3 regions of the Bacillus sp. NEB1478 genome follow, and region 3 is predicted to be linked to each of the others. Evidence: predicted binding sites of a transcription regulator. Region 3 holds the regulator's gene; each other region holds the start of a gene.

Region 1 (3,283 bases), 720 kb from region 3:
TTTTTCACGCTCCAGTAAGTCGTTTGGATCGTACATCAGAATCGCATGGAAATTTCCGTCACCCACATGGCCCAATACAGCACCTGGAACTCCAACAGTATCCATCACTTCCCTTGCATTAACTATAGCGCCTGATAGTTCAGACAATGGGAGACAAACATCTGTGAACATCATCGACTTCCCTGGAAAACCATGTTTAAATGCATATGCTAAATGGTGGCGTGCTTCCCAAAGTTTTGCTCTCGCTAATGAGTCTCGTTCTTCCACCCATTCGATGCCACCGAAACTTTCCAGCAATTCTTTTGTTAAAGCAGCCTCATATGCAACACTCGCAGGATTTCCTTGGAATTCCAAGAAAAGAGTAGGTGCCTCGGTGTAAGAGGTATCGCTGTTTTTGTTTACTTGTACAATCGAACGTTCATCAACAAGCTCCATCCGTGCAATCCCAGTTCCAGATCCAAGAACAGAGGCAGCCGCTTCAACGGCAGATTGCACAGAATCGAACGTACAACGAGCCGCAAGAATCGCTTCAGGAATGCCATAAACTTTTAGTGTGATTTCTGAAAAAACACCGAGAGTTCCCTCTGAACCTACAAACATACTGGTCAGATGATAGCCTGCAGATGATTTTGCAGCTAATCCGCCAGTATTGATGACTTTACCATCAGCTAGAACAACTTTGAGATTACGGACTTGATCACGCATGATTCCATATTTTACACTCGTTGTTCCGCTCGCATTTGTTGCAGCCATTCCACCGATTGTCGCGTCTGCACCTGGATCAACAGGAAAGAATAAGCCGTATTTTTTTAAAGCGAGGTTTAGCTGAGTTCGAGTTACACCAGGCTGAACTTTTACTAAAAAGTCTTCAGGGCGCACTTCGAGGACTTGGTTCATCTCTTGAAAATTAAGTGAAATTCCGCCTTTTACAGGGATACAATGACCTTCGAGGCTTGAACCTGCTCCAAAAGGCACGACAGGAATTTTATGTTCGTTTGCGAATGACATAATAGAAGAAATTTCTTCAGTAGAAGAAGGGTATACGACTACATCAGGTGAAACAGGTGTATGATAGGATTCATCACGGCTATGCTGCTGTAAAATCGTTTCATTTTGGGTAGCTCGTTTTTCAGATGTGCGTTTTTTCATTTCGAGTAATAAATCAACTTGTGCAGTCTTCAAGAAACACACTCCTTTTTTTAGGGTATAGGTATATTTTACATACAAGTAAGCAAAAATCCTTTAAATAACATGAAAATCGACAAAAATGCCTAAACTAAGGATTGAGGTGATGAACGGTGCTGAAAAGAAAGAATTTATGGCATGGTATACTTTTAACAATATGTTTCACGATAGCCATTTCGGGCTGTGGAATGAATAACAGCTCAAACCAATCCGAGGGGAGAGAAGAACCGGTAATGGGTGATGGGAAAAAAAGTGAGAATCCAAAGCGGCCAGAACACCAGCAAAACGGAATTGCAGCCGGCAGGATTGAATCTGCATTGCAGCTGCAAGAAACTCAGAATGAAAAGGGAATCCTTTTTCGCTATACGTTAAAAAATCAAACGGAAAAAGAAAAAGAATTTCATTTTTCAACAAGTCAAAAATTTGATTATGTGATTAAAGACAGCAACGGGAAAGTGATCTACCAATATTCAAAGAATCATATGTTCATGCAAGTTTTGTCTTCATTGAGATTGAAACAAGGAGATACATTTAAACAAGATCTATTAGTTAAAAATTTAGAGCCTGGTTCCTATGAATTGGAAGTTTGGTTAACACCAAAAGGGGAAACAGAAGATTATCGACAAAAAATCACTTTTAAATGGCAGTAAAATAGGGAAAAGATGAGTTAAGAGCTTATCTTTTCTTTTTTTATTTCCAGTAAAAACAAAATACTTGAAAGTCAAAAAAGGTCAAAGTATAATGTGATTAAAGATGAATGGTCAAAGAAGGTCAGAGTTAAACTTTCGTCAGCCATTTCTCAATCTAACAAATCAATTAATTATAGGGGGTTACAAATATGCGTTGTGAACAATGTGAAGTTAATCCTGCTACGATCCAGATGAGTATTTCAATGAACAAAGAGAAGAAGCAATTTGTACTTTGCTCTAATTGCTATCATAAAGTAAAACAAGAAATGAACAGCGGAGGAGGAGTAAACATGAACTTTTCTTCTTTCGATGATATATTCCAACAAATGATGAATGGTCAAGCATTTAATGACCAGCACATTGAAAAGCAGGAACAAACTCAAAAAGGAAAACGCAGCGGAGGCTTTTTAGATAAATTTGGACGTAACTTATCAGACGCGGCAAAAGCAGGAATTATTGATCCAGTCATCGGCAGAGATGACGAAATTCGAAGAGTGATTGAAATTTTAAACAGACGTACGAAAAACAACCCGGTCTTAATCGGGGAACCAGGTGTAGGTAAGACAGCGATAGCAGAAGGTCTGGCAACAAAAATCGTTGAAGGCAATGTGCCAGCTAAACTGCTGAACAAAGAAGTGTACTTACTTGATGTGGCATCACTTGTTGCAGATACTGGTGTAAGAGGCCAGTTTGAAGAACGAATGAAACAACTAATCGCTGAACTGCAAAAGAGAAAGAACGTCATTTTATTCGTTGATGAAGTCCACCAGATCGTTGGTGCAGGATCTGCTGAAGGGTCAATGGATGCAGGTAATATTTTGAAACCGGCACTTGCTCGCGGTGAACTTCAAATGGTTGGTGCGACTACATTAAAAGAATATAGACAGATCGAAAAAGATGCTGCATTAGAAAGACGATTCCAGCCGGTTATTGTTAACGAACCGACTGCGGATGAAGCCTTTGAAATTTTAAAAGGGCTGGCACCTCGATACGAAGAATACCATCAAGTGAAGTTTACAGAAGAAGCTTTGATGGCTTGTGTTCAGTTATCACAACGTTACATCCAAGATCGATTCTTGCCTGACAAAGCAATTGATTTAATGGATGAAGCAGGTTCAAAGAGCAATCTTAAATACATTACAATTGAAAAATCAACTGTAGAAGAGCGTCTAGAACAGATCGTTAAGGAAAAAGAAAAAGCTGCAACAGATGAAAACTATGAACTAGCAGCCAGACTTCGCCAAGAAGAGCTTGTGCTGGAAGAAAACTTAAAATCACAAGAAAATGATAAAGAGGCAGCAATTGTTCAAGTGGAAGACATTCAACATATTGTCGAAACGAAAACGGGAATTCCGGTTCGTAAATTGCAGCATGATGAACAATCTAAAATGAAAGAACTTGCCGAAAAA
Region 2 (3,283 bases), 940 kb from region 3:
TGTGGAGCGAGATGAAGGTTAGTGAAACGGCTAAGCCAAGCCCGATGCGCGGCGAAGTTCTCATTAAAATCAAAGCGGCTGGTCTGAACCCGGTTGATTATAAAGTTGCCACAAATGGAAATCCAAACTGGGAATATCCTCATGTTTTAGGTGTGGACGCAGCTGGAATCGTTGAAGAAATCGGTGAAGGTGTTACAAATCTAAAAAAAGGTGATCGTGTTTTCTATCACGGCGATTTTACTAAAAATGGCGGTTTTGCCGAATACGCAGTAACAACAGCCCACACAACAGCAAAAATTCCAGAAAAATTGTCTTACGAAGAGGCTGCCGCTCTTCCTTGTGCTGGTATGACCGCTTACCAGGCTCTCATACGAAAAATGAATCTTCAAAAAGACGAGATGATTCTTATTCATGGGGGAGCTGGTGGTGTTGGCGGGTTTGCGATTCAGCTTGCAGCCAATATAGGAGCAACAATCATTACGACATGCTCACCTGAAAACGAAGAGTATGTGAAGCAGCTTGGAGCCCATCACGTGATCTTTTACAAAACTGAAGATGTTCACAAAAGAGTAATGGAGCTTACAGATCAAAATGGTGTTGATGCAGTTTTAGATACCGTTAGCCGTCAAAACGCCACAGATTCTTTAAAGAGTATTGCTTTTAACGGACGCATTGCCTTTATCGCCGGCAACCCGGATTATTCGGCTGTAAAACCTTTTAGCCAAGCTTTGTCTTTCCATGAGATCGCATTAGGTGCTGTCCATTTTTCAAATCATATCAATCAGCAAAAAGATTTGGCTTTCATGAATGAAGAATTGGCACAGTTAGTTATAAATGGGAAAATTTCTTCGATGATTTCGGAAAAAATAACATTAGAAGAAATACCTGTATGGCTTAAGAAATTATCTGAAAGACATGTCCGAGGGAAGATTGTAGCGATAATTAAATAAACAAAAAAAGGAGCGCCTCGATATTGAGGGCTCCTTTTCTCATACTATTTACTTTGCATCAACAGATGTAATTAGTTTATCAACCAATCCGTATTTAACGGCATCTTCTGCAAGCAAGAAATTATCACGATCAGTATCACGCTCAATAACTTCAAGCGGCTGACCTGTTTTTTCTGATAAGATTTTGTTTAGCTGCTCACGCATTTGAATGATACGGCGTGCGTGGATTTCGATATCACTCGCTTGACCGCGTGTACCGCCTAGTGGCTGGTGAATCATAACTTCAGAGTTTGGAAGAACGTAACGTTTTCCTTTTTCTCCAGCTGCAAGCAGGAATGCACCCATACTTGCTGCCATACCGATACAAATTGTAGAAACGTTCGGCTTAATGTAGTTCATTGTATCGTAAATCGCCATACCTGCTGTAATGGATCCACCTGGACTGTTTATGTACAATGAGATGTCTTTATCCGGATCTTCTGCAGCTAAGAATAACAGCTGTGCTACGATAGAGTTTGAAACGTTGTCGTCAATTGCGCTGCCAAGCATGATGATACGATCTTTTAACAAGCGGGAATAAATATCATATGCGCGTTCCCCACGGTTCGTTTGTTCGATTACTGTTGGAATTAAATTCATGAAAATTCCTCCTTCTCCTTTTTCACTTATAACTGTACTGTCATCATACAAAAAAGGTCAAACAAGGTCAAACGATATGCTGTTCTTAATCTACATTCGTCAAGAACGCAAAAAAATCCTTCTTAACACCTTATGTATGGGCTATCTTCATGATGCCCGAGACGAGTATGATTTTAAACGTATTCTATAAAATCAATACCCTTTTTTCTCTCATAATAAGCTTATTTTTCATTTTTAACTTCAATATAAGCTATTTCTAAATTTCGGATGCGGCGAACCGTCTCACTATTTTTATTCAGGTTATCATTGATCAAAGTACCAACAATAGAACGGTAATACGCATTCATGGCATGTGTTTTGGTGAAAACATCTTTGTTTTTTTCAATAAACTGACGGAAGTTTTCTTTAAAGTAAGGTACCGAAAATGCCTCGCTCATTTATATTCCTCCTTTATTAATAAATTTTCATTTTATTTATGTCTTTAAAATCCCTATTTTATAATAGCTTATCAGCAGAACAATCGAAAGAAGAAGTGAAATCTATACCCTAGTTTTGACAATTAAAAATGAGCATGTTATAGTTTATATAACCAATTACGGTGTGAATATGTTTGGATTTTAAAGCGGTCGTACTTTTTGAATAAGAAGTGGAACACTTTTGGATCCACTTTTGACTATTCAAATGAGTGCGCATTTTTTATGTTCTATTTTATTTACATAGTAATCCGGTTAAACACGAGTCAAAACGCAAACTATTGCGTTTGTAAGGAGGAAACACCCATGCAAAATGGTAAAGTAAAATGGTTTAACGCTGAGAAAGGCTTTGGTTTCATCGAAGTTGAAGGCGGAAACGATGTATTCGTACATTTCTCTGCAATTCAAACTGATGGATTCAAATCTCTTGACGAAGGTCAAGAAGTATCTTTCGAAATCGTCGATGGCGAGCGTGGACCACAAGCTGCTAACGTAACAAAACTTTAATAAAAGTTTAGAATGCCAGACTGCTATTAAGCGGTTCTGGCATTTTTTTGTGCCCATTTTTAATCAGGGGTCTGACCCCGGGACAGACCCCCTTTTTTTACAAATTATTAACAGATGTATAGCGCTTACATATGTAGTATCATTAAGGGAAGGGGGGATATAAAATGGAAATGGGTTTGTTTCAGCAGCAGAGCTTAAACCTCGTTATGACAACTGAATTGCGTCAGGCCATCGCCATTTTACAAGTTCCCGGTTATGAACTTGCTTCCTATCTTCAAGAACAGGCGCTTGAAAATCCTTTAATTGAAATTTTAGAACCCAAAGGCATGTTTACAACCTTGAAAAAAAGTCCAAGTAAAAAGGCTACTGAGGGTAAAGGAATAGCAGAAAAACGAAGCTTTGAAAATTTTATTATTGAAAAAGAAACGTTATACGACTATTTATATAAACAATCGATTCTGCTTCCGATCGAAAAAGAGAATCAAAAAGTCTTTCAGTACCTTTTGTTAAGTGTAGATGAAAACGGCTATCTGACAGTAACAGCAGAGGAAACCGCTGCGCGTTTTTCAATTACAGCTGAAAAAAGTGAAGAATTGATCTCTATGCTTCAAACACTGGAACCGGCAGGAATCGGTGCCCGAAGTTTAAGAGAATGTCTCTTAATTCAAATGCGAACGCAAAACCTAGAACATTCATTAAGCTATCAGTTAGCCG
Region 3 (3,283 bases):
TTGGCAGCAATCCCTTCGCCTTCCCTGATCAATCCTAATAAGATGTGTTCTGTTCCCACGTTGTTATGGCCTAACCGAATTGCTTCTTCCTGCGCTAATGCCAATACTTTTTGAGCACGTTCTGTAAAACGACCAAACATCATACTCTTCACGCTCCTTATCGGTTTTCCAATTTTATTCTTTCTCTGATTAAACTAGCTCTTCTAATGTCTCGTTCATCTGGGTTTAGGACTTCTCCTGCGTATTGTTGCAGAAAACCTGGTTGTGTAAGTATCATTAGTTCATTTAAGATCGTCTTGGAAATGCCCTGAAAAATTTCTAAATCGATTCCAAGCCGCACATCAGATAAACATTTGGCTGCTTCTTTCGATTGTATGATCCGGCTATTCTCCAGCGTTCCTAATGAACGGTATAACTTATCTTCAAGCTGTAATTTCAAACCATCCTGCAGCTGCTGCCTTGCAGCTCGTTCTTGCTGAATAACTTGCATGACAACACCAGCGAGATCTTCTATTATATCCTCTTCCGACTTGCCCAGTGTCATCTGATTTGAAATTTGAAAAATGTTTCCCTGTGCTTCTGTTCCCTCTCCGTATATCCCTCTTACAGCTAAACCTAATTGGTTTATTGCAGGAATAATACGGCTTATTTTTTTTGTAAGAACCAGTGCGGGCAGATGCATCATAACTGATGCACGAAGACCGGTGCCAACGTTGGTTGGACAGCTTGTTAAGTACCCCCGGGCCTCATCAAAAGCGTAGTCTGCATGTTCCTCGATTATGTTATCCATCTCATTTGCTCTTTGAAGCATTTCCTCCAGCTGAAGTCCTGGTGCAAGGCATTGGATCCGAATATGGTCTTCTTCATTAACCATGATGCTGACGGATTCATCATCATTCATTAATACTGCACCATACTTTGCTTGTTCGGCTAAATTTGGGCTAATTAGATGTTTCTCAACAAGTACCCTTTTTTCGAGCGGTTTTAACTCTTCCATCATCAGCATTTCCAAATTTTCAGTTTCACTAACCTCATTTTTCTCATTTATGCATTTAGAAATTTCATCAATAACTTGATGTGCTGATTCTTTATCAGCTGCTATTGGGAAAACAAATTGCTGCAGATTTCTCGCGAGCCGGACACGGCTGCTAAGAACAATGTCTGACTCAGGACCCTCTCTTTTCATCCAGGGACTAATCGCGTCTCTGATAAAACGTTCCAAGGACATAGTCTACGTATCCCTCCCCTGCTGAAGGCGCTGCTCAATCTGCCTGATCTCATCTCTTGTTTCGGCAGCCTTTTCAAATTCCTCATTTAATATATACTGCTGCATAGCTTGCTTTAATTGCTGAAGCTGCTTTTTTTCGTGAATACTGTTTCCTGCTCGTTTAGGTATTTTTCCGGCATGCAATGTATTACCGCCATGAACCCTTTTGAAAATAGGATTTAATCTGGATTCAAAAGCTTTATAACAATGATCACATCCAAATCTCCCAATTTTCGCAAACTGATAGTAACTCATTCCGCATTTATCACAAGCGAGTGTCGGAGGAATGAAGTTAGATGACGGCGTGTTCGGAACATGTCCATCACCGTGTAAAAGACCAGAAAGCAACTGGTGGATTGAAAATGAATTCGAGCCTGGCAGGATTTCTCCTTTTTCTTTAGCACAATGTTCACATATATGAAATTCGGTTTTCTCGCCATTAATTATCTTTGTAAAATGCAATGAAGCTTCTCTCTCATGGCACTCTTCACAAATCATTCTTCTCCCTCCTTTTATATAGAATGAAAAAAAGGGCTATCTGGTTCGATATTTTAAAGTTTTTATCATTGCTTTTAAAAGTTCTGCACGTAATTCATCTCTGTCTGGAAGATTAAGTCTAAGTATAGAGCGATCCATAACACTAAGCATAAGCCTTGCTTCACGCTCTTTCACGATGTCTTCTTCCAGCAATCTCTTAATTACATTTTCTGCGTTGCCTTGTGATATCCTTTCACCAATTAAAATCGTTAATTGGTCAATTAAATGAGCGGAGCTTTCCGTACGGACTTTCATGATCCGTATGTATCCGCCCCCACCTCTTTTACTTTCCACGATAAAGCCTTTTTCAACCGTAAATCTTGTATTAATTACATAGTTAATTTGAGAAGGTACGCACTGAAACCTTTCAGCAATATCTGTCCGTTTAATTTCAATAGACATATCATTAGTACCTGAAAGAATTTGTTTTAAATAATTTTCAATAACGTCCGAAATATTTCTCATTTCCCCTCCCCCTTCTGACTTTGACTAACTTTGACTATAGATATATTATAGCCTGTGAAAATAATAAAATGCAAATAATCTCATGTGACCATTATTACCCCTTCCAGCCGCCTCTAACCTGTATGATTCTGTCGAAAATCGGAGTAATGACTATGGCAGAGAATGGCGTAGCGATTTTGAAGTGAAAATGAAGTGAATTTGATGCGAGTTTGAAGCGAGTTTGAATGCGAATTTTGTTGAATCATGTCGGTTCGTGGTTAAATTCAAATTTACGTGGATATAACGGTGTTTTTCGTGGAATTATGATCCCTGACTGGTGGAATTATTGGCGATTACCGTGGAATTATGGAGTGGCGGGCGCGCTTTTAGGGATTTGTGAAGAGGTGTTTTTATAAGGTTGGAAGATGGAAGGGTCCATCTTCTTCCTTTTTGGTCTTATTTTTTAACGTTTTTTTGCTTTTTTGACCGGAATTTACTTATAAAGAGGAAAAAGAAGATGGATATCTTCAACCATCTTCCTCGTTTTGGTTCACTTTTTGGCTCTATGCTTAATAATCCCACAATTTGCTTTGACAATCTCACACTTTTTGGATCAAATCCCACAGTTTTTCATGAGATACTCGCGAACCAACATCAATCGACAAAAAGAGAAGATGGATCTTGGCTATCTTCTACCATTTCAAAACAAAAAAAGAAGATGGATTTTCATCCATCTTCCTCATTTGCTCAGCGACGTCCTACTCTAACAGGGGGAGACCCCCAACTACCATCGGCGCTGAAGAGCTTAACTTCCGTGTTCGGTATGGGAACGGGTGTGACCTCTTCGCCATCATCACTGAACCTATCATGACGTTAACCATGATTTATTGGGTTTGAGAGTATGTTCTCTCAAAACTAGATACGACGTTTCCAAACGTTATGCTTTTTTAAGGATAAGCCCTCGACCGATTAGTATCTGTCAGCTCCACGTGTCGCCACGCTTCCACACCAGACCTATCAACCTCATCATCTCTA

Evidence for each region. Region 3 encodes CtsR, which represses protease genes until heat stress. Its sites were predicted from a motif close to ATGGTCAATAAAGGTCAAACA; they were not measured.
Region 1: the regulator CtsR is predicted to act here: its motif matches at 1,943-1,963, upstream of RGB74_RS15605 (ATP-dependent Clp protease ATP-binding subunit).
Region 2: the regulator CtsR is predicted to act here: its motif matches at 1,643-1,663, upstream of clpP (ATP-dependent Clp endopeptidase proteolytic subunit ClpP).

What each region holds. Positions count from the first base shown of each region.
Region 1 covers NZ_CP134049.1:3,100,489-3,103,771, reverse strand. Annotated here, with positions in the region: gene RGB74_RS15615 (FAD-binding oxidoreductase) at 1-1,149, opposite strand, end outside; gene RGB74_RS15610 (BsuPI-related putative proteinase inhibitor) at 1,299-1,835, shown strand; gene RGB74_RS15605 (ATP-dependent Clp protease ATP-binding subunit) at 2,024-3,283, shown strand, end outside.
Region 2 covers NZ_CP134049.1:828,902-832,184, forward strand. Annotated here, with positions in the region: gene RGB74_RS03890 (zinc-binding dehydrogenase) at 1-950, shown strand, start outside; gene clpP (ATP-dependent Clp endopeptidase proteolytic subunit ClpP) at 999-1,589, opposite strand; gene yvfG (protein YvfG) at 1,811-2,026, opposite strand; gene cspD (cold-shock protein CspD) at 2,369-2,569, shown strand; gene rpoN (RNA polymerase factor sigma-54) at 2,734-3,283, shown strand, end outside.
Region 3 covers NZ_CP134049.1:3,819,431-3,822,713, forward strand. Annotated here, with positions in the region: gene clpC (ATP-dependent protease ATP-binding subunit ClpC) at 1-143, opposite strand, end outside; gene RGB74_RS19500 (protein-arginine kinase McsB) at 158-1,228, opposite strand; gene RGB74_RS19505 (protein-arginine kinase activator protein McsA) at 1,232-1,765, opposite strand; gene RGB74_RS19510 (CtsR family transcriptional regulator) at 1,802-2,269, opposite strand; rRNA gene rrf (5S ribosomal RNA) at 2,994-3,109, opposite strand; rRNA gene RGB74_RS19520 (23S ribosomal RNA) at 3,198-3,283, opposite strand, start outside.